Regions from separate parts of the Paenibacillus sp. Lou8.1 genome, predicted to be linked through region 1. Evidence: riboswitches for the same ligand, from Rfam matches in the RefSeq annotation. Region 1 holds a riboswitch; each other region holds the start of a gene.
What was found. A riboswitch is a leader RNA that binds a small molecule or an ion and turns the genes downstream of it on or off. The one in region 1 is predicted to bind glycine.

Region 1 (10,467 bases):
CACATCAGACAATTTCGTGTAGTCCTGCTTCCATGCAAGCCATTGGACCGTTTGTACCAGGAAGGTGGAATCATCCACTTCCTCGAAACCATCATATGTCTTCTTCGACTGTCCGTTTTCCTCACGCACATATTTCGGTGTAGCATCTTCTACAGGGGAAGAATCACCGATGAACGCTGCCTTGCCTTGACCTACCTTGGAGATAGCGGCATAAGGCCCTTCTGCACGGCCCCCACCGTTATAAACTCCCTGGTCTACAGCATTCCCCCATTTGTTCGTGCCTGAAGGGATATAAGCAATGCCTTTAGCCTTGGTAGGATCAATAATAGCCAGCGTAGATCCTGCATGCATTGCAATCGAGCGCACACCCTTGGTAATACCGAAAGATTGATCTGCGGCTACAATGTCAGTAGCATTCACGTCACCAAGCGCATTATAACGGAAACGAACACCAAAGTTGGTCGCCAGCCAATCGGAGCTTGTTAATCCTTGCATCGCCGGTGATGCTGCTTCTTCTGCAGTCATGCCTTTGGCCGGATTAGTATAGGCTCCACGACGGTAGCCATTCATAACTTCGGAGGAATCCCAACGGTTTTTGTTACGGTCCGCATTATAATGATCGGAGATGAAGAAGACGCTCCCCCCGTTATTCACGTATTGCAGCAGAGCAGCCTGCTCGGATGCCTTAAAGGCAACATTCGCTTCACCAATAATGAACACATCATATTGGCGCAGCTTGTCATATGTTATGGCCTGCTCTCCATAAGTAAAAGGAATGGGGCGATTCAATTGGTCTACCGTAAAGCCTACATTACGCAGTCCATTGGCAAAGTCGGAGAAGGCGCCTTCAATGACCCAATCTGCTGCACCAGCGGTCTGTGCGTGCGTATTATCGAACAGCACCTTTTTGCCTTTTCCATCCGGCAATGTAGTACCGGGTTGACCCGGGTTGCCAGGTTCGCCAGGTTCACCTGGTTCCCCCGGCTCGCTTCCGCTCACCAGTTCAACAGCGCTTGGGCTTTTCACTCCACCAAAATTATTGTAGGCGCCGAGTGTACCCGTCACACGAATTTTGCTGCCGATCAGCTCAGGATGGCCTGACAGCCCAAATTGCCCTCTGTACGCTGAAGTCAGCTGTACATCCAATAGATTAGACGTATTACGTTCATTTGCCTGATCAGCAATCAGTACGTTAAAATCATTCGCGAACGGAGAAGAAAAGTTAGCCGTTTTCGATCCGGTAGCATGTCCGACGATGTAGCCTTCCACCGTCACCGTACCTCCACTGCTTTGGCCTTGAAGTGCTTCGGCTACTGTCAATACTCCCTCTGCCTTGACCTGACCGAATGGAACGAAGATCCCGATCAGCAGTGATACGATTGCTGCTAGATGCAGCATCCCTTTTAAGCGTGAACCTGTGAACCGCAAGCCTTTTACCATACGTCAATATCCCTCCTATGTTTTCTATAAATGTACTTGTCCTTTATCAGATTAGCCGCCAATCTTCTAATTCCTTCCTGATTTCATCCATAATTATGTAAATTTTAATCTTTTTTATTGGAAACGCACCTGTTTATGTAAAAATTGAACCCTGTGATTGACACCGAGCACGGCATACATTACCCTAAGGAAGACATGTAGAACGGTATACGCGAATGAAGATGACGGGAGAGTCTGTCCAGGGAGCCTACACTCTGGCGGCACCGAAGGAGCAAGACGCCAGCACCCGGCTGGCGGATAATCTCTCAGGTCCATGTATCGTCATCTGACGCAACTCTGGAGAGAGCGCAAGCCACCCAAGGGGTAAGGCGGTAAGAACACCGCACGAAACTCTCAGGTAACGAGGACAGAGATAAGGGAAACTTCCTTATCCTGTCCTTTTTTGTGCTCACATTGCGCGTCAGCATTAGGAACCGTCATAAACGCGCAAAGACGCGGAAATACCATATAGTATGGTATTAGAACATACAGGGGGCCACACCATGCGTTTCAAAGATGTATTTTCCATTATCGGCCCGGCCATGACCGGACCTTCCAGTTCACACACCGCAGGCGCGGTGCGACTCGCACGCGTTGCCCGGCACTGGCTCGGAGCGCAGCCTGACCGTGCCCGCATGACATTATACGGCTCCTTTGCCGATACGTATAAAGGACACGGTACAGATCTGGCGCTCATCGCAGGACTGCTTAATTACGATACGGACGATCACCGGATTCCCGATGCCGAGCAATGGGCCGAACAAGCCGGGATGGCCGTGGAATTCGCCGTCAGCGGACTCCCCGCCCCTCATCCGAACACTGTCCGTTTCGAGCTGTGGAAGGGCGAGGATCAGCGCACACTGTTGGGCTCCTCCATCGGCGGCGGCAGCATCCATGTCCAGCAACTGAATGAATTCCGGGTCAATCTGACCGGGGAGCTGCCTACGCTGGTGCTTCTCCACTCGGATAAGCCCGGTACATTGGGCGCGATAACTTCAGCGCTGGGCGAGGCTCACATTAACATTGCCTATATGCACGTAGATCGCAAGGGCCGGGATGGTGAAGCACTCACCGCCATTGAAACGGACAGTTCTGCTCCAGCTGAACTAATTGCGGAACTGCGTTCTTTACCTCATATGTATGAAATTAAGATGATTAATTTGAAAAAAGGAGCTGAATCCGATGCGGTTTAGCCATCTGCATGAGATCAGCGCTTTATGCGCTGAAGAATCCACCACGATTGGCCGCTTGATGATTCAAGAGCAGGTACAAGAAACGAATACAACGGAGGAAGAAATCTTTCGCCAAATGTCTGATTATTATGAAGTCATGAAGGAAGCCGTTCATCGCGGTCAGACACAAGACACCGTATCCCGCAGTGGATTGACGGGCGGTGACGGCAAGCGCCTAGCCGAGTATCTGCGGGCAGGGGAAACCTGCTCCGGTGATGCCTCCGCGCTCGCCATGGCTTATGCCCTCTCCGTGTCGGAGGTTAATGCATCCATGGGTCGCATTGTCGCCACGCCTACCGCAGGCTCATGTGGGGTTATCCCTGGTGTATTCATCAGTGCGCAGGAACGGTTCGGCTGGGATGATGAGCATATGGTGAACGGCCTATTCGCCGCTGGAGCCATTGGCTACGTGATCGCCAACAACTCCTTCATTTCTGGCGCGGAGGGAGGCTGTCAGGCTGAGATTGGCTCAGCTATCGGGATGGCCGCTGGCGCTATGGTCGAGCTGCGCGGTGGTACGCCTGAACAGGCTGTTCACGCCGTGGGTCTCGCCCTTAAGAACACGCTCGGCCTGATTTGCGACCCCGTCGCCGGACTCGTGGAGATCCCGTGCATCGTGCGCAACGGGCTGGGAGCCGTGACTGCACTTGCCGCAGCAGATATGGCTTTGGCGGGTGTGCGCAGCGCTATTCCGTCTGACGAAGTCATTGACGTGATGCTTGAAGTCGGCAGTGCGATGCCGTCGAAGCACCGCGAGACCGCCAAAGGCGGGTTGGCCCAGACGCCGACTGGCAAGCGTTTGACCGAATCACTTACACGCAACACACCAACCAAGAAGGATAAGTCATAAATTATAAGCGGTAGCCTCCTTAAAATAAAAGAGCAAGCCTATCGTCCTTGGACGTATGCTTGCTCTCTTTTTTACTGAACGGTTACCTGTACCTTCGTCATTTTACCTGCATATTTCACAGTAATTACAGCTTTACCCTTGCCCTGTGCCTTAATGTTACCGTCTTTGACGGTCGCAACAATAATTCTGGACGAGGACCAGACAGCCGGTTTGGAGACATCCTTCTCCGACTCATCCTTATACGTGGCTGTAGCCGTAACCTTAGCCAGCTGTCCTGCCTTCAAATTCAATGCGACTTCGTCTGTTTGCAGGTATTTAAGCGTATCAACATCCACAGGTACGCTGATTACCTTCCCGCCAAATTTCGCCTGAATGTTAGCTTTACCGTAGCTAACCGCGGTAACCTGACCCTTTTTAACAGTGGCTACCTTATAATTAGACGTTTTCCATTCAGCTTGGGCCGTAACGTCCTTTTCTTTACCATCACTCGATTTAACCACAATCGCGATGGTTTTTTGATCTCCAGATTTGAGCGATAGCGCGATTGCATCCGCTTCAATCTTTTGCGCTACGTCCACTTCTACCGTAAACGTAATGTTTTGCTTGCCATATGAAGCAGTCACAGTTGCCTTACCGCTACCATTCGCTTTGATCAAACCTTCGCTAACCTCAACCACTTTTACATTGCTAGTTGTCCAGGTGGCGTCCTTAGTTACATCTGTTTTTGTACCGCCACTCTTAACTCCTGTTACTTTCAGTTGCTTCGTTTCCTGAGCACCAAGCGCAATTACACGCGAGTCTGTTTCCAGACGGTCTACAAGGCCTACTTGCACGTTAATCGTCAGTTTTTTGCCATTATAGGTCGCTGTAATAACCGCTTTACCAGCGGATTTACCCGTAATCGTTCCTTTGGACACAGAGGCAATATCTTCTGCGCTTGAAGTCCATTCTGCATCCTGTGTTACATCTTCTTTACGTCCATCCGCATAAGTAGCCGTCAAAGTTGCAGTATAGTCCTCATCAATATCAATCGTTGCCGTTTTGGAGGACAGAGACAGATCACCGGGTACATTTACGGATACCGTAGCTGTAACTGTTTTGCCACCATAAGAAGCGGTGATCGTAGCCTCACCTGTTTTATAACCCGTGACTTCTCCCGCACTGACAAAAGCGATGTCTTCATTGCTGGACTTCCACTCTGCCTTACTTGTGATATCTTCTTCCGTACCTGTTACATACGTTGCGGTCAGCTTGAGCTTTTTGGATTCCTTGGCATTCAGGCTCAGCTTGTCCTCACTCAAATCCAGATATCTGGAGGTTTCGACATCTGTCTTGATCGAAACGGTCTTATCTCCATACTTAGCGGTCACCGTAGCCGAACCCGCTCCAATCGCCATAATCGTTCCCTTATTCACAGTCGCAATTTTTTCATCGCTTGATGTCCAAGTAGCTTTATCTGTGATATCCGTTACCGTCCCATCCGGATAAACGGCAGAAACTTGTACTTTTTTAGATTCATCCAGACGGAGAAAAATATTGGATTCACTGGCTTTCAACTTATTCGTTTGATCGACATCCACCGAAATCGTAGCGGACATCGTGCCATATTTACCTGTAATTGTCGCCTTTCCCGCGCTATAGCCGGTAATGGTGCCTTTCAGTACATCCGCCACAGCTGCATTGCTGGAGCTCCACTCAGCGGACTCTGTCACGTCCTGTACCGATCCATCCGGGAACGTCGCTGAAAGCTTAACCTTCTCAGTATCCTTCAACAAAAGAGAAACCTCTGATGAACTAACATCGAGGCGTTTAACCTGCTCCACCTGCACAGCAATGGTTACGGTCTGTTGACCATATACGGCCTTAATATTAGCTGTACCTGCTCCCTGAGCGGTAACCAATCCGTTCACTACTGTGGCTACCTTTTGATTATCGGAGGTCCAAGTAGCATCACCCGAAACCTGAGCTGTTGTATTATCACTGTATGTCGCTGTCAAATCAACCTGTCCTGTACCGCTTGAACGCAAGTTCAGGCTTTGTACACTGGATGTCAGCGCCTTAACCTTTTTCGTTACATGTACCTGAACCGATTGTACCTTCTCTTTATAGGTCGCAACCACGGTGGCTTCCCCTTCAGCCTTGGCCGAAACTGTACCATTATACACAGTAGCAATAGCTGTATTATCACTTTTCCAATCCGTGCTTACGGTTACATTCGAGGTTGTCCCATCGCTAAAAACAGCAGTAGCCGTCAACGCTGCCGTATCTCCCTGCTGCAAAGTTACCTCGTTAGAGGAAAGGACAATCTTGGAAAGCACTGCATCCGCAGCAGATGCAAATCCTGCATATGATGTAAAACTTGAAATCAGGATGACCAACGCCAGAAAACCGGACCATCTATTCTTCAAAATCTAATTCCCTCCCATTTCAAAACTTAAATTAAGGATTTCGCAAAATCCTTACACCTACGTTTTATGTCGTCATATGGAAAAGAATAGTTTAGGCTTCGAAGGAAATTTGGTCCTTATTAACTAGATCGTTTCTGATAAAAATTAGACATTACAATTTTTGTAGCTTCAGAGCCATAGTGAAGATTTTTCTCAACAGATCCACAATCTCGCATTTACAAACAGCTATATGCTGCTGCGCGAACTCTTAAATGATGGTATTCTTCCATATTAGGAGCCAGTTGGTGCATATAAACGACGGAGTAATCAGATGGCATTACATTAACAGCTCAGCCACCGTTTCCTTCCAACGATGGATCACCGATTCCGGTTCCTTGAGACGGACCGTGACACCTGTCAAGATATCCGCATATTGGGCCGAATCTTCTCTGGCTGCAAAAACATGCGCCGCAAATCGCTCACGTACATGCTTGGCTCCGGGCAAAGCAGGCAGATGTTCCAGCGACAACCGCACATAATGCGCCTTCCCCCCAGTAAACACCGCAAGCGTCGCCTTGCCAGTACGGATCATGTTGCCCGTCGTGGTCGTACCCGGCCATAGTGCCAAACGCAAATTCCCCTCGTCCAGCGCTACAACCTCGCCCACACTAATCATCGCTATGTGCGGCCACTGATCTTCCGTGACCGTCATCAGCATCATTGCTTCATGCTGCTTGTCCTTCAACTCCTTACCGTCCAACAGCGTAAACAGTTCCTTACCGATCCTTGGTGTCTGCATGAAGTATATTCCCCTTTAATTTTGGCCTATAACTTCAAAGTACCATAATTTACGGCTACTTACGAACGACCCTATATCCGCTCTGGAATAGGAGGAACATGAGCAGCATTGGGAATATCTTGGGGGTTTACCTTGAACGCCGATTTATACTTTGCGGGATCCGTAATGCTATCCGGTTCTGAGGTACGCCATGTGAACAGGCATACAGGGCACAACAAAACCTCCCAGGCGCCTTTAACTGGCGAGCGGGTAACAACCTCCGAACGATTAGATTCACAACGGGGACAAATATGCATCTGTCAGCACTCCTTTAATCTTTCTTTATTTTTAAAAATATTCAGCGAAGCATTTGGCTCAACTTTTTCTCCCATTCTGCTACACCCAATGGGGAATCGAGCGACTGCGAGTAATGTCCTCTAATATCCGGTGCTACAGGTGTCGTCGCATCCAATATCATTTTGTGCGTCATACCTGCCGGATCAGAGCCGGGGTCAAGCGGTAAAATAGACAAGCCAGGAACAATGACAGTATCATGCTTTGGATGAAGCTTGGTGGATAAAGCCCACATGACCTGCGGCAGATTGAACGGATCGACCTCCTCATCCACCACAATCACGAGCTTGCAATACCCCAATCCATGCGGAGTCGTTAACGCACGCATTCCCACAGCCTTTGCAAAGCCGCCATACCGGGTTTTCGTGGAAATAATAGCGACCAGCCCATGCGTATACATGGCATTAACGGCTACGATTTCATTAGGAAAAGCATCCTTAAGCTGCTGAAACAACGGTACACTTGTATTCACACCGATCATATAATCCGTTTCCGTCCAAGGCATCCCGATGTACAGATGCTCAAAGATAGGCTGTTTGCGGTGATATACACGATTAATCTGAATGACTGGCATCGCGCGGCCGCCGGAATAGTGACCTGTGAATTCACCGAATGGACCTTCATACTCACGTTCACCTGCTAACACTTCGCCTTCCAAAATGACCTCGGCTCCCCAAGGCAGATCCAGATCTGCATCCTTCGCTTTGACCACACGATAAGGCTCACCCTGAATGGCGCCCGCCATCTCATATTCGGATTGATCGTACAGCAGCGGCGTAGAAGCAGCCGTTGTAATCACAGGCTCACATCCGAGGGCAATAGCCACCTTCAGATTTTCTCCGCGCTCCTCAGCCTGACGGATATGGATCGCAATATCATGCTGTGGTACAGGCTGGATGCCCAAACGGTTCTTGCCTTTCACCTGCATCCGGTATAAGCCGACATTTTGCTTACCGTAGGTGTCCGGGTCATCCAGATCGCGTGAAACTAGAATTGCTTTATCCAGATAAAACCCACCGTCCCCCTGATTCAAACGAAACAACGGCAAAATATCAAACAAATTAATATCCTCTGTAATCTCGACTTCATGAAAGGGTGCGGTTTCTTCCCGCTTCACGGGCACCGGAAATTGTTCATAGCGTCTGGCAAATTCAAAAAACTGCTCCTTGAGCGGCGTGTTTTTTGGCATCCCCATCATGAGGGCATGATTGGGCCAGGAGCCCATCACATTCATTGCAATACGAGCATCCGTATATCCATAGATGTTGTTGAAAATGAGAGCAGGCGTCTTATCTCCAAGATTGTTTAATGCTCTGTTAGCTGCTGCGAGGTCCGGCTCCGGCTTTACCTCATCGCTGATCGTGAGTAATTGTCCCTCCTTTTCCAAGGTGTGTAGAAAATCGCGAAAGTCTTTATAAGCCATCATTCATTCTCCTTCGTCTTTCGATTTCTCAATTCTGGTGCAGTCTGGAGTCATTCTGCTTCATTCCATCCCAGCGTTTGGCTGCGGTTGTGACAATACCGAACTGATCCAATGCACGAAAAACAATATGATCCACCAATTCCTCGATACTTGCAGGATGATTATAAAAGGCAGGCATCGGCGGCAGGATCATCACGCCCATACGTGACAGCTCCAGCATATTTTCCAGATGGATACTGCTTAATGGTGTTTCTCTGGTCATGAGCAGCAGCTTCTTTCGCTCCTTTAGTATCACATCCGCTGATCGGGTAAGCAGGTTGTCCGCCATACCAATACGAATGGAGGCAAGGGTCTTCATGCTGCAAGGAGCGACGACCATGCCGTCTACTCGAAAGGAGCCGCTGGAAATACGCGCAGCCTGATCCTTATACGAGTAGACCGCATCCGCCATCGCCTCCACTTCCTTCACCGTGTAGCCTGTCTCATAGGGGATGTTCGCAATAGCCCACGGGGATAGCACCAGATGGCTTTGGACTCCAGCCTCTCGTAATTGTTGTAATATACGGATACCAAAGATCGACCCTGTCGCTCCCGATATTCCTACAATGATTTTCTTCATATGTCCCCTCCTTCCATCCCATCGTTTTATGTTCACCCATGCATTACTGTCAAAAATTATACGCCCGTTCCCTGCACACGAAAAATATATATAATATATGTAATGCATACTTTAAAAGTATTCAAATCGAAGCGTTGTTTAGAAATGAGGAGGAATCCCCAATGGACTTGAAGCATCTGCATTACTTTTGCGTCATCGTGGAGGAAGGCCAAATCACCAAGGCCGCCAGAACGCTCAACATGGCCCAGCCTCCATTGAGTCAACAACTCAAAAATATGGAGGACGAGCTTGGTGTAAAGCTGATTTACCGTGAAGGAAAGAAGTGGGAAGTTACCGAGGCCGGGTATACACTGTATACACGCGCCAAACGATTATTGGCTGAAATGGAGGACACCTGTAGAGAAATTGGGGAGTTTGAAAACAAAGTAACCGGCACACTTGCTATAGGCACGTCATCCGCCTGTATGTCTCTGATTACTGAACAACTCAGTCGCTTTCATCAGGTTTATCCAGAGGTATACGTTAAAATAGGACACGGAGACACACATCATCTGGAAGAGCTGCTGCACCAAAATAAAGTTGATCTGGCCCTGCTGCTGCTTCCGGTAGATGACAAATCGTACCATACGATTGAACTGGAGGGCGTTTCTTTTGTTGCGGTTCTTCCGTGTGAATGGGCAGATCGCCATCCCAGTGGGGAAATTACCTTACAGGAAGCTGCCAGCTATGACCTCTTGTTGGGACGCCGAACAGAAGGATACGGACTATACGAAACCGTCATCCGCAAATTTCAGGAACACCATCTTATTCCGCGCGTCGTACTAGACTGTCCAGAAATATCGACCATTCTCTCGCTCGTTTCCACAGGCATGGGAATTACCATTATTCCAGACGCTGGCTTGGGACAAGAATACGGGGACAGATTTCGCACACTCTCCATTAAGGAGCCATTCCCCTTCACACAGCCTGCCGTCGTATGGCGCAAAGATCGTTATTTATCCAATGCAGCTCGCAAATTTGTTGAACTGCTACAAGCTGGAGACGCGAAAAAGACTGTTCCCGAGTAGATGCCTACCGCTCTACTCCTGAAACAGTCTGATGCTAGATGAACTTCCTTCATTCGGTCGTTGGTAACCGCCTTACTTGACTCCTTGATGCCGATACTCGGTTGGAGTCATTCCACATTTGCGCCGGAATACCTGTGTAAAATGCCGCATATCCTGATAGCCGATCCGCTCCGAAATATCAGCCAGCCGCAGATGAGGATCACTGAGCAGCCGCTTCGCCTCCTCCATACGCAGGCAAATGACATAATCCTTGTAGCCTTGTCCCGTCTTTTGCTTGA
Region 2 (10,467 bases), on a different contig from region 1:
TACAGTCCGCCTGACTTCGATGGGGATTAAGAATCGGATTTCAGACGTTCAACCAGCGCTTCGTATTCAGGGCTCTTCAGAAAATTGTCAATGGAAATGTGCTCAGCTTTCGGAGCTACTGTTTTAGCCCGATCTGTCAACGTTTTTTGCGTAATGACAATATCCGCATCCTGTGGAATTTCACTGATTGCCGTATTCGTAACTGTTACGCCCACACCCGCCTGCTTCATTTTTTTGCGTAAAATCGAGGCACCCATAGCGCTTGAACCCATACCTGCATCACAGGAAAAGACGATTTTGTTCACTTCGGATTTATCCTTGAGCGTTCGATCTGCAGCAATTTCTGCAGCACGATCAGATTCGTGGTTATCTTCCATTACAGTGGCGTTAGCACTTGCACTCTTGCTTTGATTTTTCATATCTTTCAGGCGGGATGCAGCTTCCTCCAGCCCCTCTTCTTGTTGCTTACCAGTCTTGAGTAACACTGCGGCAACAGCAAAAGATACAACCGCAGCAGCGATCACCCCGCTTAGCATTGGCAAATATCCGCCTTTTGGCGTCATTAGAAAATAGGCGATGATGCTGCCCGGCGAAGGAGCAGCAACCAGTCCGGCACCTGTCAACATGAAACAGAAGGTTCCCACAACGCCCCCAGCTATAGCAGCAAGAATCAAAATCGGCTTCATCAAAATATAAGGGAAATAAATTTCATGAATCCCGCCGAAAAAATGAATGATGACTGCCCCAGGAGCCGACGACTTCGCAGAGCCTTTACCGAACAGGCAGTAGGCCAGCAAAATACCGAGCCCCGGCCCAGGGTTGGATTCCAGCATGAACAGTACGGATTTCCCTGTTCTTGCAGCTTCCTCCAACGCAATCGGGCTTAATACTCCGTGATTCAGCGCGTTGTTTAAAAATAATACTTTTCCGGGCTCAATAATGAGGTTGACAAGCGGCAGTAGCCCTGCGTTCACGAGGAACTGTACCCCTGCCGACAATACTTGACTGATCATTTGTACAACCGGGCCGATCGCCACATGGGCAAGCAGTGCTAGAATGGCACCGATAATCCCGGCCGAAAAATTATTGACCAGCATTTCAAAGCCTGATCTGACTTTGCCTTCAATGGCCTTGTCGAACTTCTTCAATATCCACGCAGCCAGCGGACCAGCGACCATCGCGCCCAGGAACATCGGGATATCGGCTCCCACTATGACACCCATCGTCATAATGGCACCAATCACACCTCCACGTTGTCCGTGAATCATCGTGCCTCCCGTGTAACCAATCAGCAGCGGCAGCAAATAATTTTTCATCGGATCAACCAGTTGTGCAAAACCTTCGTTCGGGAACCACCCGGTCGGAATAAAGAGTGCCGTAATCAATCCCCACGCGATAAAGGCTCCCATGTTGGGCATAACCATACCGCTGAGAAAACGGCCAAAACGCTGTACGGCGACACGAGTGCCTCCTTTTGAACTTGGCTTTGCGTCCAATGTACTCATATTCAAATCCTCCTTGTAGGTAAGCATCACTACCTTTTCTTAAAATTCATACTAAATGACAGCGCTATCTTCATCAACGAAATGAAAACGTACTTTCGTCATGAACGTTGATGACAACATTTAAATTTAAATTATCCGAGAAGGTATTATACCTGCATAATTCTTCTTAATATGACCTGTAGCTATAGAAATTAGTCGAAAAACCGTACTGGATTATGTATGATTCTTACTATAGGGACAACCCTCTACATCAGAATAAAACACGTAATTACGTCTGAAAAAAGACAAAAAAATAGCCGCTATGTCAAATCATAGCGACTGTTGTATACAAAAATCGAGCAGACAAATAACACTCTTATTCCATACTACATTGCTCCATTACTGCTCATCGGAAATCAACTGCTCGTATTGATCCGCAGACAGTAGCTTGCCCAATGCTTCCTCCACATCTTTACCCATCTCTACTTCGATCATCCAACCTTTTTCATAGGGAGATTCATTCACTAGCTCAGGCGTACTTTCCAGCGCTTCATTCACTTTTAATACGGTTCCCGTCACCGGAGCAAAAAGGTCGGATACCGTCTTCACCGATTCAATCGTACCGATCTCCGCTCCCTGCTCAATCGTTACTCCCACCTCAGGTAATTCTACAAAAACAATATCACCCAGTTGATGCTGTGCAAAGTCTGTAATACCAATCCGCAACGTTCCATTCTCTGTGCGCTGAACCCACTCATGTTCGTCTGTATACCAAAGTTGCTGCTTTACTTCACCCATCCTGTTCCCCTCACTTCCATATGAATAAAATCGCTTTTGCTCACCTGTATTAGACAGGTTAAGATTATGACAACAGGAACACTCATGTCAATAATACTAACAAAAATACTTCATATGACCTCATATGGCGTACTATATAAAAATATGATAACTTATAACAAACGCTTACATATCCTTATTTATATATTAAATGTTTTTTCTATTGTTTTTGATGACATTTTTATTGACATTTTGAATGAATTTGCGTATTAATGGGTTATAGCAAATGCTTTGGAAAACACCCCGACAACTGCAAACGCGGATGAACGCGGAGGGAGAGACTGCCAAAAAGATTCGCATAGCTGTTGCCGCTTATGAGACATAAGTGCACGCGAATCGGATCAAGTTGTTATCTGCAAAGCCAGGTAATATACTGTTGATCCCGAAGGTAGCGCCGAAGGAGTAAGCCTGCATTGCAGGTGAATCTCTCAGGCAAAAGGACCTCTGCCGGACGCATCTCTGGAGAGCATTCGCTATTGGAGCGGATCACCCAAGGGGAAACCCGGTACATACCGGGGTAACTTTCTGGTATCAAGGACAGAGCTGAAAAAAGAGTGTAGACTGCCGTCTATACGTTTTTTTCGGCCTGTCTTTTTTGTTTAGCCGATCACACCGGATAGGAGTGGAAAAATGACTAATTTGCGAAAAACACCGCTATATTCGTCCTACGGGACGCAGTCTGGGGTTCGTTGTATTGACTTTGGCGGCTGGGAGCTCCCCGTTCAGTTTAGCGGCATTCAAAAGGAGCATGAGGCCGTCCGGCAACGTGCGGGTTTATTCGATGTATCGCATATGGGCGAATTTTTGGTTGAAGGCAAAGAGGCCGAAGCTTTTCTGCAAAGGGTGACCACGAATGATGTCAGCCAGTTGGAACCAGGTCAGGCACAATATTCACTCCTGTGTTACCCCGATGGAGGGGTAGTAGACGACCTGCTTGTTTACTGCAAAGGACCGGAGCGCTACATGCTCGTTGTGAACGCCTCTAACATCGATAAGGATTGGGATTGGCTAATTCGCCATATGCCTGCATCCGTTCACATGGAGAATGTGTCTGATGCGATAGCATTGCTGGCGTTGCAAGGACCGGAAGCAGCACGTATTGCCGCAGCCGTGGCAGATACGGACATTACGAATCTGGCATCTTTTCGCTTCCATGAGAATGTGCCATTGTTCGGAGCAAAAGCACTCGTCTCACGAACCGGATATACGGGTGAAGACGGTTTTGAATTTTACGTACCTGCCGCGGAAGCACCAGCCGTATGGGAGGGTTTGCTTCGTTCCGGTGAGTCGTATGGGCTGATTCCCGCTGGACTTGGTGCTCGGGATACCCTACGCTTTGAGGCACGGTTGCCGCTGTACGGACAGGAGTTATCTGCCACGATTTCACCGCTCGAAGCCGGTCTAGGTTTCTTCGTCAAGCTGAATAAAGGAGATTTTATCGGTAGAGAAGCACTGCAACGTCAGAAAGATCAAGGGATTCCTCGCAAATTGATCGGGCTGGAAATGATGGATCGCGGTATCCCTCGCGCCCATTACCCGGTATTCGCAGAAGGACAACACATCGGTGAGGTCACAACGGGGACTCAGTCGCCCACCTTGAAGCGTAATCTCGGCCTCGCCTTGGTAGACAGTCGTTTTAGCACCCTCTCCACACCGCTGGAGGTTGAGATTCGTGGCAAACGCCTGCGTGCCGAGGTGGTGGCAGCACCCTTTTATAAACGCCCGCGCTGATCTTAAACTCTCTTCATTTCAATAAAGCAAACATGTCAGATATGAACTTCTGGGTTTTCATCTCACACTTTTTTATTAGCTAATTTACGATTTAAATTTTGCTTTTCGAAAGGAGCCAGAACCTATGAAGCAGCATCGCTATCTCCCTATGACTGAACAGGATCAAATCGAAATGCTGCGTGTGGTCGGCGTTTCATCCATTGATGATTTATTCAGTGACATTCCTGAGGCCATTCGATATCAAGGGGAACTCCCTCTTTCTTCTCGGCTCGACGAGAGAGCCTTGACCCGACATTTGGCCGAGCTGGCCGGACACAACGCCAATACAGACACACATGCCAGCTTTCTTGGCGCAGGAATCTATGATCATCATATTCCGTCCGTCATCCAGCACATCACTTCACGCTCGGAATTCTACACAGCCTACACCCCCTATCAGCCGGAAGTAAGCCAAGGCGAGCTACAAGCCATTTTCGAATTTCAGTCGTATATTTGCGAATTGACGGGCATGGCTGTAGCTAATGCCAGCATGTACGACGGAGCGACTGCACTGGCGGAAGCGGGCTCACTGTCCGCCGCAGCTACCCGCCGTAAACAGCTTATCGTATCAAGGTCCGTCCATCCGGAGGCACGTCAGGTATTGGCAGCCTATGCACGCGGATTGGATTTGGACATCGTGGAGATTGGCTGTTCGGACGGGGTAACGGATGCTAATGCGTTAGCGGCGGCCGTATCAGAACAGACCGCGGCTGTTTTAGTCCAAAGCCCCAACTTTTTCGGAGCCGTGGAAAACCTGAAGCCGATGGCTGATCTCATCCATGCGCACAAAGGTCTTTTGGTCGTCAGCGCCAACCCACTGGCACTTGGCTTGCTGGAGACACCCGGCAAACAGGGCGCGGATATTGTGGTAGGAGATGCGCAGCCACTTGGCATCTCCTCTTCTCTCGGCGGTCCGACCTGTGGATACTTTGCCGTTTCTCAGGCACATATGCGCCGTATCCCCGGCCGTATTGTGGGTCAGACCACTGACCGTAACGGTAAACGCGGCTTCGTGCTGACCTTGCAAGCGCGGGAACAGCATATCCGCCGCGAAAAGGCCACGTCTAACATTTGCTCCAATCAAGCGTTGCTAGCTTTATCTGCATCTGTGTACTTGTCTGTCATGGGTAGACAGGGGATCAAGGAAGTAGCCGAGCTAAATTTGCATAAAAGCCGTTATGCTTTAGAGCAATTGCTGAGCTTGAAGGGCGTAACAGCCTCGTTTAACGCACCGACCTTTAACGAATTTGCCCTTAGACTGCCTGAGGGTACAGATATGAGCAAACTCCAGACTGAGTTGCTAGCTGCTGGATTTATCGCTGGCTACGATTTGGGCCGGGACTATGAGGAACTTGCTGGTCACATGTTGATTGCCGTGACGGAGCAAAGAACCAAAGAGGAGATTGACCAATTTGTACACACCTTGGGGGGATTGCTATGATACACACCGGACAGGATCAGAAACAAGGGCTGTTGAAGGAACACGATCAAGCGCTCATTTTTGAATTGAGCCGTCCGGGTCGCATCGCCTATTCTCTTCCCGAGTGCGACGTTCCCCGTCGCCCGGTGGCAGAGCTTTTGCCAGATTATGCGCTGCGCAGTGAACCTGCGGCATTACCCGAGGTATACGAAGTAGACGTTATTCGGCATTATACCGCCTTGTCCCGGCGCAATTTCGGCGTGGACAACGGATTTTATCCGCTCGGCTCCTGTACGATGAAATACAATCCGAAAGTGAATGAGGATGTCGCCCGATATACAGGCTTCGCCAAAATCCATCCATATCAGCCCGAGGAGAGCATCCAGGGTGCTATGGAGCTGCTGCATACGCTCCAAAATGATTTGGCTGCGTTAACTGGCATGGATGCCGTCACACTTCAGCCTGCCGCGGGCGCCCATGGCGAATGGACCGGGCTGATGATGATTCGCTCATACCACGAAGCACGTGGTGAGCGACGTACCAAGGTGCTCGTGCCGGATTCCTCGCACGGAACGAACCCCGCCAGCGCAACCGTCGCGGGCTTCGAAACAGTCACCCTTCCCTCCACCCCTGAGGGGCTGGTGGATCTGGATGCGCTGCGTCAAGCCGTAGGCAACGACACCGCTGCGCTCATGCTGACCAACCCGAACACGCTTGGGCTGTTCGAGAAGCAAATCACTGACATTGCTGCCATCGTGCATGACGCGGGTGGTCTGCTCTACTATGACGGGGCGAACTCCAACGCCATCATGGGAATTACCCGCCCCGGGGATATGGGCTTCGATGTAGTGCATCTCAATTTGCACAAAACGATGAGTACCCCTCACGGAGGCGGCGGCCCCGGCGCTGGGCCTGTCGGCGTAAAGCAACGGCTCATCCCTTATTTGCCCAAGCCGCTTGTCGTACGTGATCCGCAGGGGGTGTACCACTGGGACCGGGAACAGGGAGATTCTATTGGACGGGTTAAAGCCTTTTACGGCAACTTCGGTATTCTCGTTCGTGCCTACGCCTATATCCGTAGCTACGGTCCTGATGGCTTAAAGCGTGTATCGGAATGCGCTGTGCTCAATGCCAATTACATGATGCATCGGCTCGCTCCACATTTTGACCTGCCCTACCCTGGACATTGCAAACACGAATTCGTAATGTCGGGGCGAGGCTTGAAAAAATTTGGAGTGCGCACGCTTGATGTAGCCAAACGGCTGCTTGATTTCGGCTACCATCCGCCTACAATTTACTTCCCGCTGAATGTAGAGGAGTGCATCATGATCGAGCCCACGGAGACGGAAAGTAAGGAAACACTTGATGCTTTTGTCGACACTATGATTCATATTGCGCGGGAAGCAGAAGAGAACCCTGAGCTGGTGCTCAATGCACCATATACTACTCCAGTCACACGATTGGACGAAACTACCGCAGCCCGCAAACCTGTACTGAATTGCTCATGCAGTTAAAAACAAATTCTACTTAAAGGATGCAAAAAAGCCGGTATCTAAATAGATACCGGCTGCTGTATGTACACAGCAATTTTTTGTTGGAAAAAGATATAACCTTTGAAATGTAATACCCTTCCTTAGCCTTCGATGCTTTGAACCAATTCAACAACCTGTTCTGCTGTTTGCATGTCTAGAGCTTTTGTAGCCAGTTTTTCCATGTCCGCACGGGACAACTTGGAGATTTGACTACGTGCTGGCAGAATGGAAGTTGCGCTCATACTGAACTCATCAAGTCCAAGACCCAGCAGCAACGGAATTGCTGTTGTATCTCCTGCCATTTCACCACACATACCAACCCAACGTCCTTCACGGTGAGCGGCATCAATAACCATTTTCACCAGACGCAGAATGGATGGATTGTATGGTTGATACAGGTAAGAAACTCGCTCGTTCATGCGATCCGCTGCCATTGTGTATTGAATCAGATCGTTTGTACCGATACTGAAGAAATCCACTTCTTTTGCGAATTGGTCAGCCAATACCGCTGTAGAAGGAATTTCTACCATGATGCCCAACTGAATTTCTTCAGATACGGATACACCCTCGGCTACCAACTTTTCCTTTTCTTCCAACAAAACAGCTTTAGCTTCACGGAATTCGTTCAGCGTAGCAATCATCGGGAACATGATGCGCAGGTTACCATGCACACTCGCACGCAACAAAGCACGCAATTGAGTGCGGAAAATATCCTGGCGATCCAGACACAGACGAATAGCACGGAATCCGAGGAACGGATTCATTTCTTTCGGCAGGTCCAGATAAGGAAGTTCTTTGTCGCCACCGATATCCAAAGTACGGACTACAACCGGCTTACCTTCCATTCTTTCCAGAACGGTTTTGTACGCCGTATACTGTACTTCTTCGGATGGAAGCTTATCGCGTCCCATGTACAAGAACTCCGTACGGTACAAGCCAACGCCTTCACCACCGTTGTCCAGAACACCAGCTACATCATTAGGCGTACCAATATTGGCTGCCAGTTCGACATGGACACCATCGACAGAAACTGTAGCTTCGCCGCGCAGCTTGCGCCACTCTTCGCGTTGCTTGTCGTATGCCACCTGTTTAGCACGGTATTCCGCAACAATCTCTTCGGTAGGGTTCACGAATACGTGACCATCCAAACCATCAACGATAATCAAATCGCCGCTTTTAGCTTGAGACAATATATTTTTCGTTCCCACAACTGCAGGAATTTCAAGTGAGCGAGCCATAATAGCCGAATGCGAAGTACGTCCGCCGATGTTCGTTGCAAAACCTTTAACAAATTCACGGTTCAGCTGAGCTGTGTCGGAAGGTGTCAAATCTTCTGCAAGCACAATCGTTTCTTCGGCAATTTCTGCAGGACTAACAAAATGAACACCAAGCAGGTGATTCAGGATCCGCTTGGTTACATCACGCATGTCCGATGCGCGTTCTTGCAAATAGGCACTTTTCATGTTTTCAAACATGGAAATGAACTGTGTAGCTACTTCATTCAAAGCATAGTCAGCATTAAGCTGCTCGTCTCTGATTTTAGCTTTAACCGGATCGATCAATTCAGGATCATTCAGGATGAGCAGGTGAGATGCAAAAATTTCTGCTTTTTTCTCTCCCAGCTCCTGAAGCGTTTTCTCCTTAATCGATTCCAATTCGGTTTGAGATTGTACCAAAGCCGCATCCAATCTCGCGATTTCAGCCTCAACATCACCAACCGCGCGTCTCTCTACAGCGTAATTCGGATGCTCCAAGATAAACGCCCGGGCAATGGCTATGCCTGCCGAAGCGGCAATCCCGGAAATTTTAAGCATGAACTTCGCCCAGCCCTTCGTTAACGATTACATTTTCAAGAGCTTTCAGTGCTTCGGCAGCTTCAGCGCCTTCGCAGATAATGTTAATAGTATCACCTTGTTCCAGACCCAGAGACAATACACCCAGAATGGATTTCAAAGTTACTTTTTTACCGTTAGCTTCGGCAAAAGATTCAGCACCGCTGAATTTGTTAGCTGTATTTACCAGTGCAGTTGCAGGACGTGCATGGATACCGTCTTCATCCGTAATTCTAAAAGTTGTTTGCATAATTTGTTCCTCCCACTTTCCTAAAGATAATATTTGTTTACACGCAGTATACCAGATCATTGATCAGACGGCCTAAGCCGCCTAATCAACTAATCCGAAACACATAGAGTTTATTTTATCGTAATTATACCATCTTCGCCAGCCTTCAATACTCCAGTTTTGTTTAAAGTTACCGAAGAACCTTCTGGAAGGTTGGTAAAAATGACAGGTGAAATGATGGATTTAGCGTTTGCCTTCACGTATTCCAGGTCTACTTTCATAATAGGCTGGCCAGCTGACACAAGATCGCCTTCGTTCACCAAAACGTCAAATCCTTGGCCTTTAAGCTTCACTGTATTCACCCCGATATGAACAAGCACTTCTTTACCACCATCGGATTGAATACCAATCGCATGCTTGCTCGGGAATACATTGAATACTTTACCATAAACAGGGGACACAATCGTTCCATCATTTGGCACGACCGCAAAGCCGTCACCTGTCATACGTTCTGCAAATACCGGATCGGGAACCGTCGAGATATCAACCAATTCGCCGTTAACAGGCATTACAATATCTTCTACAATAATGGTTTGTTGTTCTTCCCCAGCTTCCTTCTCCTCTTGTGGAGCAGGTTGCGCCGGAGCTGGTGCAGGTGTACGTCCAGCCATGATATCAGCCATTTGAGTTTTAATGGTGTCGGAACGTGTACCGAAAATTGCCTGTACGTTGTTGCCGACTTCAAGGACACCCGATGCGCCAAGTTGTTTCAGACGAGCTTTGTCAACGTTCGATTTCTCATTAACCTCGATCCGAAGACGTGTGATACAAGCATCCAGGTGCTTGATATTTGATGAACCACCGAAAGCTGCCAAAATGTTGTGCGGGAGCTCATCACTACTACCGGCTGCTGCACCATCCACATTTTCTGTAGCTTCTTCACGTCCTGGTGTTTTCAAGTTGAACTTCCGTATGATGAACCGGAATCCGAAGTAGTAAATCACTGCCAAAATCAGACCGACGATGATTACATACCACCAAGGCGTACGGGTTGGAATAATCCCGAAAATCAGGAAGTCAATGAATCCGCCTGAGAAGGTCATACCGATTTTGACATGTAAAATTTGCATGGTCATAAATGACAGACCTGCGAATATACAGTGTACTGCAAACAGCAGTGGAGCTACGAACAGGAAGGAAAATTCCAGTGGCTCCGTAATACCTGTCAAGAACGAAGTCAATGCTGCTGAACCCATGATACCTGCTACATATTTTTTGTGTTCTGGTCTTGCTTCATGGTACATTGCAAGCGCTGCTGCTGGCAAACCGAACATCATGAATGGGAATTTACCCACTTGGAACG
Region 3 (10,467 bases), on a different contig from region 1:
TCTCCGTCACGATTATTAACTTAAATTTGATACTATATAAGCATGTAAGCGATGTCAACTGCGGATTTACGTTTTTTCATAGCTTAAAATAATCGTTGACCATGTTAGATTCTCCGATTTATGATGTGAAAAAATGGTTTAATGTGAGGATTTCAGGATGAATACGACACTCCCAAACTCGATGAAGAAGGGAAGAATGTTATGCTGAAATTTCTGCAAAAAATCGGCAAGTCGTTAATGCTTCCAGTAGCCACTCTACCCGCTGCAGGGATCTTGCAAGGATTAGCTCTGATTAATTATGAAACGGATATACCACTTGGTCCCGGAGTTGGCGGATTTCTGAATCATTATATCACTCCTTTTCTGAACGAGGGGGCGGGGGCCATCTTCGATAACCTTGCGCTCATTTTCTCCATTGGTGTTGCCATTGGTCTGGCAGGCGACGCAGTAGCTGCATTATCGGCAGTCATTGCCTATATGGTGCTGACCCGTATTTTGGCGGCAGTGCCGGGTATATTTGCATATATTCCAGACGATGTCAAGCTGGACATGGGCGTATTGGGGGGTATTTTTATCGGTGGATGGTCTGCTTTTCTGTTTAAAAAATATCATAATATTCAGCTCCCGGATTGGCTTGGCTTCTTCTCAGGCAAACGCTTTGTCCCCATGATCACCGCCTTTACGACCATGATTCTGGCCATTCTGCTCGGTATGATCTGGAGTCCGATACAAGATGGGATTGCAGTCTTCGGCAACTGGATTGTCGGCTTTGGCGGAATCGGATCAATGGTATTCATGATTGCCAATCGGCTGCTGATCCCGCTCGGTTTGCATCATGTGTTGAACTCGATCGCATGGTTTCAAATTGGTGACTACACCAATGCTGCCGGTGAGGTCGTTCATGGTGACCTGACGCGTTTTTTTGCAGGCGATACATCGGCGGGTATATTCATGTCCGGCTTCTTCCCCATTATGATGTTCGCGCTGCCAGCAGCAGCCCTCGCATTCATCCATACCGCCAAACCGGAAAAACGTAAAGCCGTCGCTTCCATCTTCATCGGTTCTGCGCTGGCATCGTTCCTGACCGGAATTACCGAGCCCCTCGAATTTTCGTTTATGTTCATTGCACCATTGCTTTACGGCGTGCATGCTCTGCTGACAGGCCTGAGTGGCCTGGTCGTATACCTACTGGATGTCAAACTTGGCTTTTCTTTTTCAGCAGGACTCATTGACTATCTGGTCAATATGAAACTCTCCACCCATCCGTTGCGAATGATCCCGGTCGGACTTGTCTTCGCCCTCATCTATTACTTTCTGTTCCGATTTATCATTCTCAAATTCAACCTAAAAACTCCTGGGCGTGAAGACAATGTAGAAGACAGTCTCCTGTCTGAGGCTAACGAATCTGTACCCAATGGAAAGGCAAGCACCACATCCAACACTCAGTCCAGTCAGGCAGGCAGAATACTAACCTATCTCGGCGGTTCAGACAATATCCAAAGCATTGATGCCTGCATCACGCGGCTGCGTCTTGTCGTCAAAGACGACAAAGCGGTTAACGATCAAGCTCTCAAGCAGCTCGGAGCGTCGGGAATCATCAGGCTTGGTAATGGTACCCTGCAGGTTATTTTCGGGACTCGGTCCGAAATTCTGAAAGATGAAATACAGCGGTTGATGTCATAGGCTGAATCCCTAACTTAAACACGTGCGTTCTTCATATAACAGACGCGCGTGCTTTTTTTTAGTAATAAACGTTTCAAATTTTTTGTTTTTGGTTAAGGCAATGCACATAAATGGGTAACAGCTTCATATGATGGAGCTAAACCATTTACAACTTGTTTAGCAGGCAGATTATCTCAGACAGCAAGGAGGGAAATGATGTGAAGACAGTACAATGGCTGGTACTATGTCTTGCTTTTCTCACGATGTTCAGTGCTTGTAGTGAACCCTCGTCCTCTGAAAGTCAATCATCTGAAACTAATTTGTCAAACAGAAAAAAGATAACGCTTACATTATGGTACTGGAACCGTTCCATTGACGATGAACTACTCGCCCAGGCGGAAAAACAATTTCCCAACATTGAATTAAAAACTCAAAAAATAGGCGGTGACTTCAAAGCCAAACTGAAGACAACGCTCGCAGCTCGTTCCGGTGAACCAGACATCGTAGCTCTGAACGATTGGATGGTGGAGCTGTTCCCCAGTGCGGATCGTTTTTATGACTTAAGGGAACTCGGAGCAGACCGCTTGAAGGATCAATATTTGGAATGGAAATGGAATCAGGGGATTACTCCTGATGGTAAAATGATTGCATTTCCCATGGATACTGGGCCTACCGCCCTCTTCTACCGAAGTGATCTGTTTGAACAAGCAGGCTTGCCTAGTGATCCTGAAAAGGTTAGTGCCTCCATCCGCACATGGGATGATTACATGGCAGCCGGAGAACAACTTCAGCAGAAATTCGGAAGCCGTTCATTATTGGCTGATAATATTGTAAACGTTTACAATCAGGTACTTGCTCAGCACACAAACCTTTACTTCAAGCCGGATGGCAGCTATATCGGCAATCAATCTCCTGATATCCGTCTGGGCTGGAAAACTGCTGTCGATTTCCACAAGAAGCATCTGCTCGCCAACGCAGATGGCTGGACTCCCGAATGGAACGCTTCGGTCAATAACGGCAAAATCGCCTCTTTTGTAGGGGCTATCTGGATGAAGCAAGTTCTCACAGAGGCCGCGCCGGATACAGCGGGCAAATGGAGAGTCGCCCGTGCTCCTGGAGGAGACGGCAATCTGGGAGGGTCATTCATTTCTATCCTCAAATCCAGCAAACATCCCAAAGAAGCTTTTGAAGTCCTGACCTGGCTGCAAAACCCGGAACACCAGCTGGTAGCCTACCACAAAATCGGACTGTTCCCGTCCACTCCCGGCGTCTATAACGATCCTATCATGGAGACACCCGAGCCTTTCTTTGGTGGTCAGGCCACCGGACTCATCTTTGCCACTTCCGCACGTCATGTGAAAAGCAGCTATTTCGGCGAGCGCTATCCTGTCATCCACGGCATTGTGACCCGTCGCCTTGCTAATGTCGCCAAGCAGGATGCCAATCCCGATGCATTATGGACGGAAACCATGGATCGAATCGAACGGGAATTACAGCGATAAAAAAACAAAATTCAAAAAAGGCGTGTGGACATTATGCTGAGAGAAATCTGGAAGCACCGTGCCGTTTATGCTGCGATCTCGCCGTTTTATCTGCTGTTTGGCATCTTTGGACTGTTTCCGATTGGCTTTTCATTATATCTAGCGTTTCACAAATGGGACGGGATCGGAGACATGACCTACAACGGCTGGGGCAACTTTCGCTACCTTGTGACAGACAATGAATTTTGGCAGGCTGTAGGCAACACCTTTGTGATCTGGGTGTATGCAACGATTCCGATGCTATTCTTCGCACTGATTATTGCCTTTCTGCTTTATGCCCCTTTTGTGAAAATGCGCACCTTATGGCGAGTTGGATTCTTCCTGCCCAATGTGACGTCTATTGTGGCTGTTGCCATCATATTTGGTGCCTTATTTGCCAACAATTTTGGATTTCTCAACTACCTTCTGCAACTCTTGGGACTACCCATGGTTCAATGGTTGAATGTGCCATGGGGTATCCAAATTGCCATTTCTTCTATGGTCGTATGGAGATGGATGGGCTATAACGCAATCATCTATTTGGCCGGACTCCAGAGTATTCCGCATGTGCTGTATGAGGCCGCCAAAATAGACGGGGCAACCGGAGCGCAAGCTTTTTTCCGCATCACTATCCCCATGCTGCGCCCAGTCATTCTGTTTACGGTCATTACGTCCACCATCGGCGGTATGCAGCTCTTCACCGAGCCACAGGTCCTGGTCGGTAATGACGGCGGTTCCGGGGCAAGTGGCATGACCATCGTTTTATACCTGTACCGCGAGTCGTTCATTAACAACTATTTTGGATATGGTGCAGCCGTCGGATGGGGCATGTTCCTCATCATTGCTCTATTCTCCATCATAAACTGGAAACTCGTTCAAGGTAAAAAATAACGATGGGAAGGAGCTTCACAACATGATGCAGACACGCGCAAAATCCTTTGTTTTATATGCCGGATTGTTGGTGGGAATCATCCTGTCGATGTTTCCATTTTACTGGCTGATCGTCATGGCAACTCGTACCACTTCAGACATCTACCGTTTTCCACCGCAATTGTGGTTTGGCAGCCACTTCTTGGATAACATAACGAGAGTATTACAGCAGATTAATTTTGCCGGAGCCTTTTTTAATACCCTTTTTGTAGCCAGTTCTGTTACCCTATTGGTTCTGTTTTTCGATTCACTGGCAGGTTTTGCATTCGCCAAGTTTGATTTTCCGGGCAAAAAAGTGCTATTTATCGTTCTGCTAGCTACGATGATGGTCCCTTCACAACTTTCGCTTGTCCCCTCCTTTGTCATGATGGCCTCCTTTGGATGGGTAGGTACGTTCAAAGCGCTTATCATCCCGGGAATGGTAAATGCCTTCGGCATTTTCTGGATTCGTCAATATGCGGAAGAATCCATCCCAAAGGAGCTGCTGGATGCGGGCCGGATGGACGGATGCAGCTTTTTTCGACTGTACTTGAATGTAGCACTGCCTATTCTACGTCCTGCGTTCGCTTTTCTCGGCGCGTTTACCTTTATAGGAGCTTGGAATGATTATTTATGGCCGCTAATCGTCTTAACGGATGAGCGTAAATTCACGCTCCAGATTGCACTGTCACAATTGAACGGAATTTACAATACGGATTATGCGATGGTCATTGCGGGCACCCTGCTGGCTGTACTGCCACTTATTATTTTGTTTCTTTTCATTAGCCGCCAGTTTATTTCCGATCTTGCCGCTGGAGCGGTCAAAGATTAGATTTACTTGAATTCCCTTATTCATTTCATGTATAATAGTTAATCGTCATTTCAAATAGCTTACATGATGAAGTTAGGTATCCAACAGGCAATCAGGTTAAGCGATTTACGATTTGAACATGAACTATGAACTGAGGGGAACTTTCCAGATGAACAAATTCACATATTATAACCCCACCAAATTAATATTTGGAGACAATCAAATTGAAGAACTGCAGCAGGAGCTGCTGAATTACGGCAAAAATATTTTACTGATATACGGAGGCGGAAGTGTCAAGCGAAATGGTCTGTATGACCAGGTATTAAACGCGTTAGAGCCGCTACATCTTAACATTCATGAATTGTCCGGCGTAGAGCCGAATCCGCGCTTGTCCACCGTTAAGAAGGGCATCGACATTTGCCGAAATGAAAACATCGACTTCTTACTTGCAGTAGGCGGCGGAAGCGTTATTGATTGCACCAAAGCCATCGCAGCAGGGGCTAAATATGACGGCGATGTGTGGGATATTATCAACAAAAAGCACATGCCGACCGAGGCTCTACCATTCGGCACCATCCTCACACTCGCCGCCACCGGTTCAGAAATGAATCCGGATTCTGTCATCACCAACTGGGAAACGAACGAAAAATACGTATGGGGCAGTGCGGTGACGCATCCGAAATTCTCCATTCTGGACCCTAAAAATACCTTTTCTGTGCCACGTGATCAGACGGTATATGGCATGGTGGATATGATGAGCCATGTGTTTGAACAGTATTTTCACAATGTTAAAAATACACCGTTGCAAGATCGTATGTGCTTTTCCGTGCTGCAAACCGTGATCGAAACTGCACCTAAACTGCTAGAGGATTTGCACAACTACGAGCATCGTGAAACGATTTTATATGCCGGAACGATTGCTCTTAACGGAACACTGCAAATGGGCTACTTCGGGGACTGGGCTTCGCATACGATTGAACATGCATTATCCGCTGTATATGATATTCCTCATGCTGGCGGTCTGGCAATTCTGTTTCCCAACTGGATGAGACATACAGTGGATCAGGATGCTGCACGCATGAAGCGGCTGATGCTCAGCATGTTTGACTTAGACACCGTAGGTAAAACAGATAGAGAAATCGCCTTGGAAGGTATTGACCGTCTTAGTGCATTCTGGACAAGTCTCGGTGCCCCTTCTACGCTGGCCGATTACAATATTAATGATGAGCAATTGGAAAAAATCGCGGACATTGCAGCCCGTGAAATGGAGTACGGAGGATTTGGTAATTATAAAAAGCTGAATCAAGAAGATATTTTAGCTATTTTGCGTGCATCGTTGTAACATTCAAAAGGGAGTGTCCTCAAGCCTGTGATGGCTGAGGGCACTCCCTTTTGGAATTTATGAATTAACCGTTTGTCCCTTTTCTTCTACTTGAATAGCAGCCCCTACATTGGCACCTGCAAGAATGCCCTTTTTCTTATTAGGATACAGAGAATCCATATAGGTTCGGGTTTCTGCAACTACGATTCCCGATAAGCCAAGCAGTGCAATCAGATTCGGGAAAGCCATCATTGCGTTAAAGATATCTGCCAGCAGCCAAATGGCTTCCAACTTGATGAACGCACCTCCTGCCACAAGTGCGATGAACAAATAACGGTATGGTTTAATCCATTTGACACCCAGTAAATATTCAACACAACGTTCCCCGTAGTAATTCCAGCCCAGTATCGTTGTGAATGCAAATAAAATAAGGCTAATCGTCACGAGTTCTGCACCAGCCGGAAAGGCACTGGAAAACGCATGCTGGGTCATCAGACCTCCATCGTCATTTCCACTCCATATTCCCGTAACCAGCAACGTAAATCCCGTCAGATTACAAATAATCATCGTATCGATAAATACGCCTGTCATGGATATCAGCCCTTGTTCTGCAGGCCATTTCGTCTTAGCAGCTGCTGCTGCAATTGGCGCACTTCCCAAACCGGCTTCATTAGCAAAAATACCTCTGGCAACTCCGCTTCGCATCGCCAACATAATCGTTGCTCCGGCAAATCCACCCGTTGCAGATGTGGTCGAGAAGGCCCCTTGTAATACTAAAGCAATCGCATGAGGAAGCTCTCCTGCAAACTTAATGAGTACAATTAAGCAAACTACGATATAGAGCCCCGACATGAATGGAACAATCTTTGTGGATACCTTGGCAATACTTTTGAGTCCTCCAATCGTAACAACAGCCGTTAACACGGAAATAATGATCGCTGTAACTACCGTTGGCACTCCAAAGCTACTTTCCGTCGAAGAAACGATAGCCTTTACTTGCGGAAAAGTACCGATTCCAAATAGGGCTACAAGAACACCAGAAAAGGCAAACAACATCGCCAGCGGCTTGAAACGGCGGCCAAGCCCGTTTTCAATATAATACATCGGGCCACCCGAAAATTGTCCGTTCCGGTCTTTAACACGGTATTTAACGGATAATAATCCTTCCGCATATTTGGTTGCCATCCCGAAAAAAGCTGCAACCAGCATCCAGAATAATGAACCGGGCCCACCCAGTTTGATCGCTGTTGCCACGCCGACAATACTTCCTGTACCTACAGTAGCTGCCAGTGCCGTACTCAATGCTCCGAAGCTGCTTACATCTCCGCTACCTTCGTCCGGCGCTTTACCAATTAGCTTGAGCGCCAAAGGCAATCGAATAACCTGGAGCAGCTTCAAACGGATCGTTAGCCACAACCCAGTGCCCATTACAAGAATAAGAAGCGGCGCTCCCCATATCCAGCTGTCAATCGTTTCTAATACATGTACCAAATTCATTTCAACCCGCTCCTCCAGCATATTAGAAAACAAAAAAGAGTCAAATCAGCTGATTCGACTCCTGGAGAGGTTAAAGGCACGAAAAAATACAACCATCTTGTGCAGGTTTCTACCTCTAATAGCTCATAAAAAAGCCTAGGGGCATTCCCTGTCACAGGTTATTCGCGTCTCTGTCCTTTTGCCTGAGAGTTTAAGCAGATGTTTTCTGCGGTGCACCTTCGGCGCCCAATTAAGGGTCTCTCCAGAGTTCTGTCCGTTTACGGTCCCCGCTTGTTGCTGTAACCAGCCTAAGCACCTGAGAGTTTTGCCCCTTCGGTCGGAACTTTCGTTCCATCTCCCGCAAACATCAACCAGACATATGAAATTTTTATTTATTATACAGAAAACTTTCAGCTTATTACAAGTGAAAAGTTTGTGAAGCCCTCTGAAATATTATTATTGTGTCTATCAAAAAAGCAGATACAGCAAATTTCATCCTTAGGATGTCCTCTGCTATACCCGCCCGAGATGATATGGAATTACAATTCTTCACCATTGGTTGCTATCACATTTTTATACCAGTTAAATGAGTCCTTTTTGGAGCGTTTGAGCGTTCCGTTACCGTCATCATCCAGATCAACGTAAATAAATCCGTAGCGCTTGGACATTTCGGAAGTAGACATGCTCACAAGGTCGATAGGACCCCAGCTGGTGTAACCAATCAGATCAACACCGTCGGCAATCGCTTCCTTCATTTGGACAATATGCTGACGCAAGTAATCAATGCGATACGTGTCATGCACAGAGCCGTCTTCTTCCACCTTATCATACGCACCCAAACCATTTTCCACGATGAACAGCGGCTTTTGATAGCGGTCATATAACGTGTTCAGCGTAACACGCAGGCCGATCGGATCGATCTGCCAGCCCCAGTCGGAGGACTGTAAATATGGATTTTTCACGCCACCAATCAGGTTTCCTGCTGCTTTCTCACCTTCTGGACCTGCAGATACGGTCAAGGTCATATAGTAGCTGAATGAGATAAAATCAACCGTGTTATTTTTCAATATTTCGGCATCGCCTGGTTCTGTGTGTATTACAACATTATTTTCTTCAAAATAACGATTCATGTAGTTAGAATATTCCCCACGGGCATGCACATCCGTAAAGAACAGGTTCATCTGATTTTCATGCTGGGCTTTCAGTATATCCTCTGGGTTACACGTATGTGGATAGCTTTCAATACGTGCCAGCATACAGCCGATCTGAGCGCCCGGGATGATCTCATGTCCCCGTTTGGTCGCCAGTGCACTAGCTACAAATTGATGATGCAATGCTTGATATATCGCTTGTTGTTTGTTTTCTACACGGTCAATAACCACACCGCCACCGGTGAACGGACTCATGGTCATTACATTGATTTCATTAAAGGTCAGCCAGTATTTTACTTTATCCTTATAGCGTATAAACACCGTTTCGGCATAATTTACGTAGTGCTGTATGACTTCACGTCCCAGCCAGCCATTATACTTCTGCGTCAGACCTAGCGGTGTTTCATAATGTGACAATGTTACCAGTGGCTCAATATTATACTTGCGCAGCTCATCAAATACATTGTCGTAGAATTGCAATCCTGCTTCATTCGGCTCGGCATCATAGCCATTCGGGAAAATCCGCGACCAGTGGTTGGACATACGGAATACTTTGAAGCCCATTTCAGCGAACAATGCAACCTAACGATAACCGTTCTCCTTTGAAATGCATTGATAGATACTTTAAAATAGACGTAATGCCTTCATAAGCATCCTAATCGTTGTAACGCGTTTCATGTCAAGTATTTTTTCTTATGTGAGGAGAAGCACCATGTCGAATCTTGATCAAATTGCAAAACTGGCGGGCTTTTCCAAAGCTACGGTATCCAGAGTATTAAATCAGTCCCCCCACGTTAGTCACGAAACAAGAGCTAAGATTTTGAAAATCATGCAGGAATTAGATTATGTTCCTAATCGGAATGCCATTTCTCTATCCAAGGGTCAGACGCTTCAGATCGGTATCATTACTTCAACTATTAATGAAATTGTTCTCGCTTTTCTGGACAGCTTTGTGGAAGTAGCGGGCCAATATGAATTTCAAACCATTATTTATACTTCGGGAGAAGACAAAAAGAAAGAGCTTCAAGCCTTTGAGGATTTAAAAAGAAAAAGAGTCGATGCGCTGGTCATCATTTCCTGCGTGAATGACACTGATTTTTTGAGCACCTATTGCAAATATGGCCCGATCGTGTCGTGGCAACGAATGGAGCATACCGATATTCGCTCCGTCGCTATGGATCAGTATGAAGGATATATGTTAGCGCTCAAACATTTGATACAAAAAGGCTATACTCGTATAGCCAATGCTTTTGGCCGTCCGAGCAGTATTAATACCCATAGTAGACAACGAGCCTACGAACAGATCATGAGTGAGCACAATCTGCCAGTGTTGCAACACTGGAATCACTCTTCTATTTATAATATCCGTGATGGCGAACAGGTCGTACGGGATTTGTTACAGCATCCGGACGAATTTCCAGAGGCTATTTTATGTGCTAACGATTATGTAGCAGTGGGCATTCTCTGCGAAGCACGCAGACAAAAACTGAACGTACCGGAAGATCTGGCAATTGTTGGATTCGATAACACGGAGCTGGCGCATACGCTGGGGATTACAACGATTCAAAATCCTATCATGGCTCAAGCACAAAATGCCTTTTTCATGCTTTCCCCTCA

Region 2: it holds a riboswitch for glycine, as region 1 does, so the genes downstream of both, gcvT (glycine cleavage system aminomethyltransferase GcvT) here and sdaAB (L-serine ammonia-lyase, iron-sulfur-dependent subunit beta) in region 1, are expected to answer to the same signal.
Region 3: it holds a riboswitch for glycine, as region 1 does, so the genes downstream of both, NLX78_RS09525 (alanine/glycine:cation symporter family protein) here and sdaAB (L-serine ammonia-lyase, iron-sulfur-dependent subunit beta) in region 1, are expected to answer to the same signal.

The regions. Positions count from the first base shown of each region.
Region 1 is NZ_JANAVN010000009.1:6,782-17,248, reverse strand. Features, by position in the region: gene NLX78_RS14000 (DUF6359 domain-containing protein) at 1-1,440, opposite strand, end outside; glycine riboswitch at 1,656-1,771, shown strand; gene sdaAB (L-serine ammonia-lyase, iron-sulfur-dependent subunit beta) at 1,983-2,672, shown strand; gene sdaAA (L-serine ammonia-lyase, iron-sulfur-dependent, subunit alpha) at 2,662-3,561, shown strand; gene NLX78_RS13985 (Ig-like domain-containing protein) at 3,633-5,969, opposite strand; gene NLX78_RS13980 (pyridoxamine 5'-phosphate oxidase family protein) at 6,286-6,747, opposite strand; gene NLX78_RS13975 (non-oxidative hydroxyarylic acid decarboxylases subunit D) at 6,819-7,043, opposite strand; gene NLX78_RS13970 (non-oxidative hydroxyarylic acid decarboxylases subunit C) at 7,085-8,503, opposite strand; gene NLX78_RS13965 (flavin prenyltransferase UbiX) at 8,532-9,122, opposite strand; gene NLX78_RS13960 (LysR family transcriptional regulator) at 9,284-10,189, shown strand; gene NLX78_RS13955 (response regulator) at 10,262-10,467, opposite strand, start outside.
Region 2 is NZ_JANAVN010000011.1:81,562-92,028, reverse strand. Features, by position in the region: gene NLX78_RS16835 (PTS mannitol transporter subunit IIBC) at 27-1,505, opposite strand; gene gcvH (glycine cleavage system protein GcvH) at 1,884-2,282, opposite strand; glycine riboswitch at 2,677-2,775, shown strand; gene gcvT (glycine cleavage system aminomethyltransferase GcvT) at 2,952-4,052, shown strand; gene gcvPA (aminomethyl-transferring glycine dehydrogenase subunit GcvPA) at 4,177-5,532, shown strand; gene gcvPB (aminomethyl-transferring glycine dehydrogenase subunit GcvPB) at 5,529-7,025, shown strand; gene ptsP (phosphoenolpyruvate--protein phosphotransferase) at 7,145-8,857, opposite strand; gene NLX78_RS16805 (HPr family phosphocarrier protein) at 8,850-9,125, opposite strand; gene ptsG (glucose-specific PTS transporter subunit IIBC) at 9,236-10,467, opposite strand, start outside.
Region 3 is NZ_JANAVN010000005.1:285,509-295,975, reverse strand. Features, by position in the region: gene NLX78_RS09550 (PTS transporter subunit EIIC) at 202-1,683, shown strand; gene NLX78_RS09545 (ABC transporter substrate-binding protein) at 1,881-3,164, shown strand; gene NLX78_RS09540 (carbohydrate ABC transporter permease) at 3,198-4,073, shown strand; gene NLX78_RS09535 (carbohydrate ABC transporter permease) at 4,096-4,923, shown strand; gene NLX78_RS09530 (iron-containing alcohol dehydrogenase) at 5,072-6,244, shown strand; gene NLX78_RS09525 (alanine/glycine:cation symporter family protein) at 6,302-7,720, opposite strand; glycine riboswitch at 7,881-7,975, opposite strand; glycine riboswitch at 7,994-8,070, opposite strand; partial or broken gene NLX78_RS09520 (glycoside hydrolase family 1 protein) at 8,239-9,432, opposite strand; gene NLX78_RS09515 (LacI family DNA-binding transcriptional regulator) at 9,563-10,467, shown strand, end outside.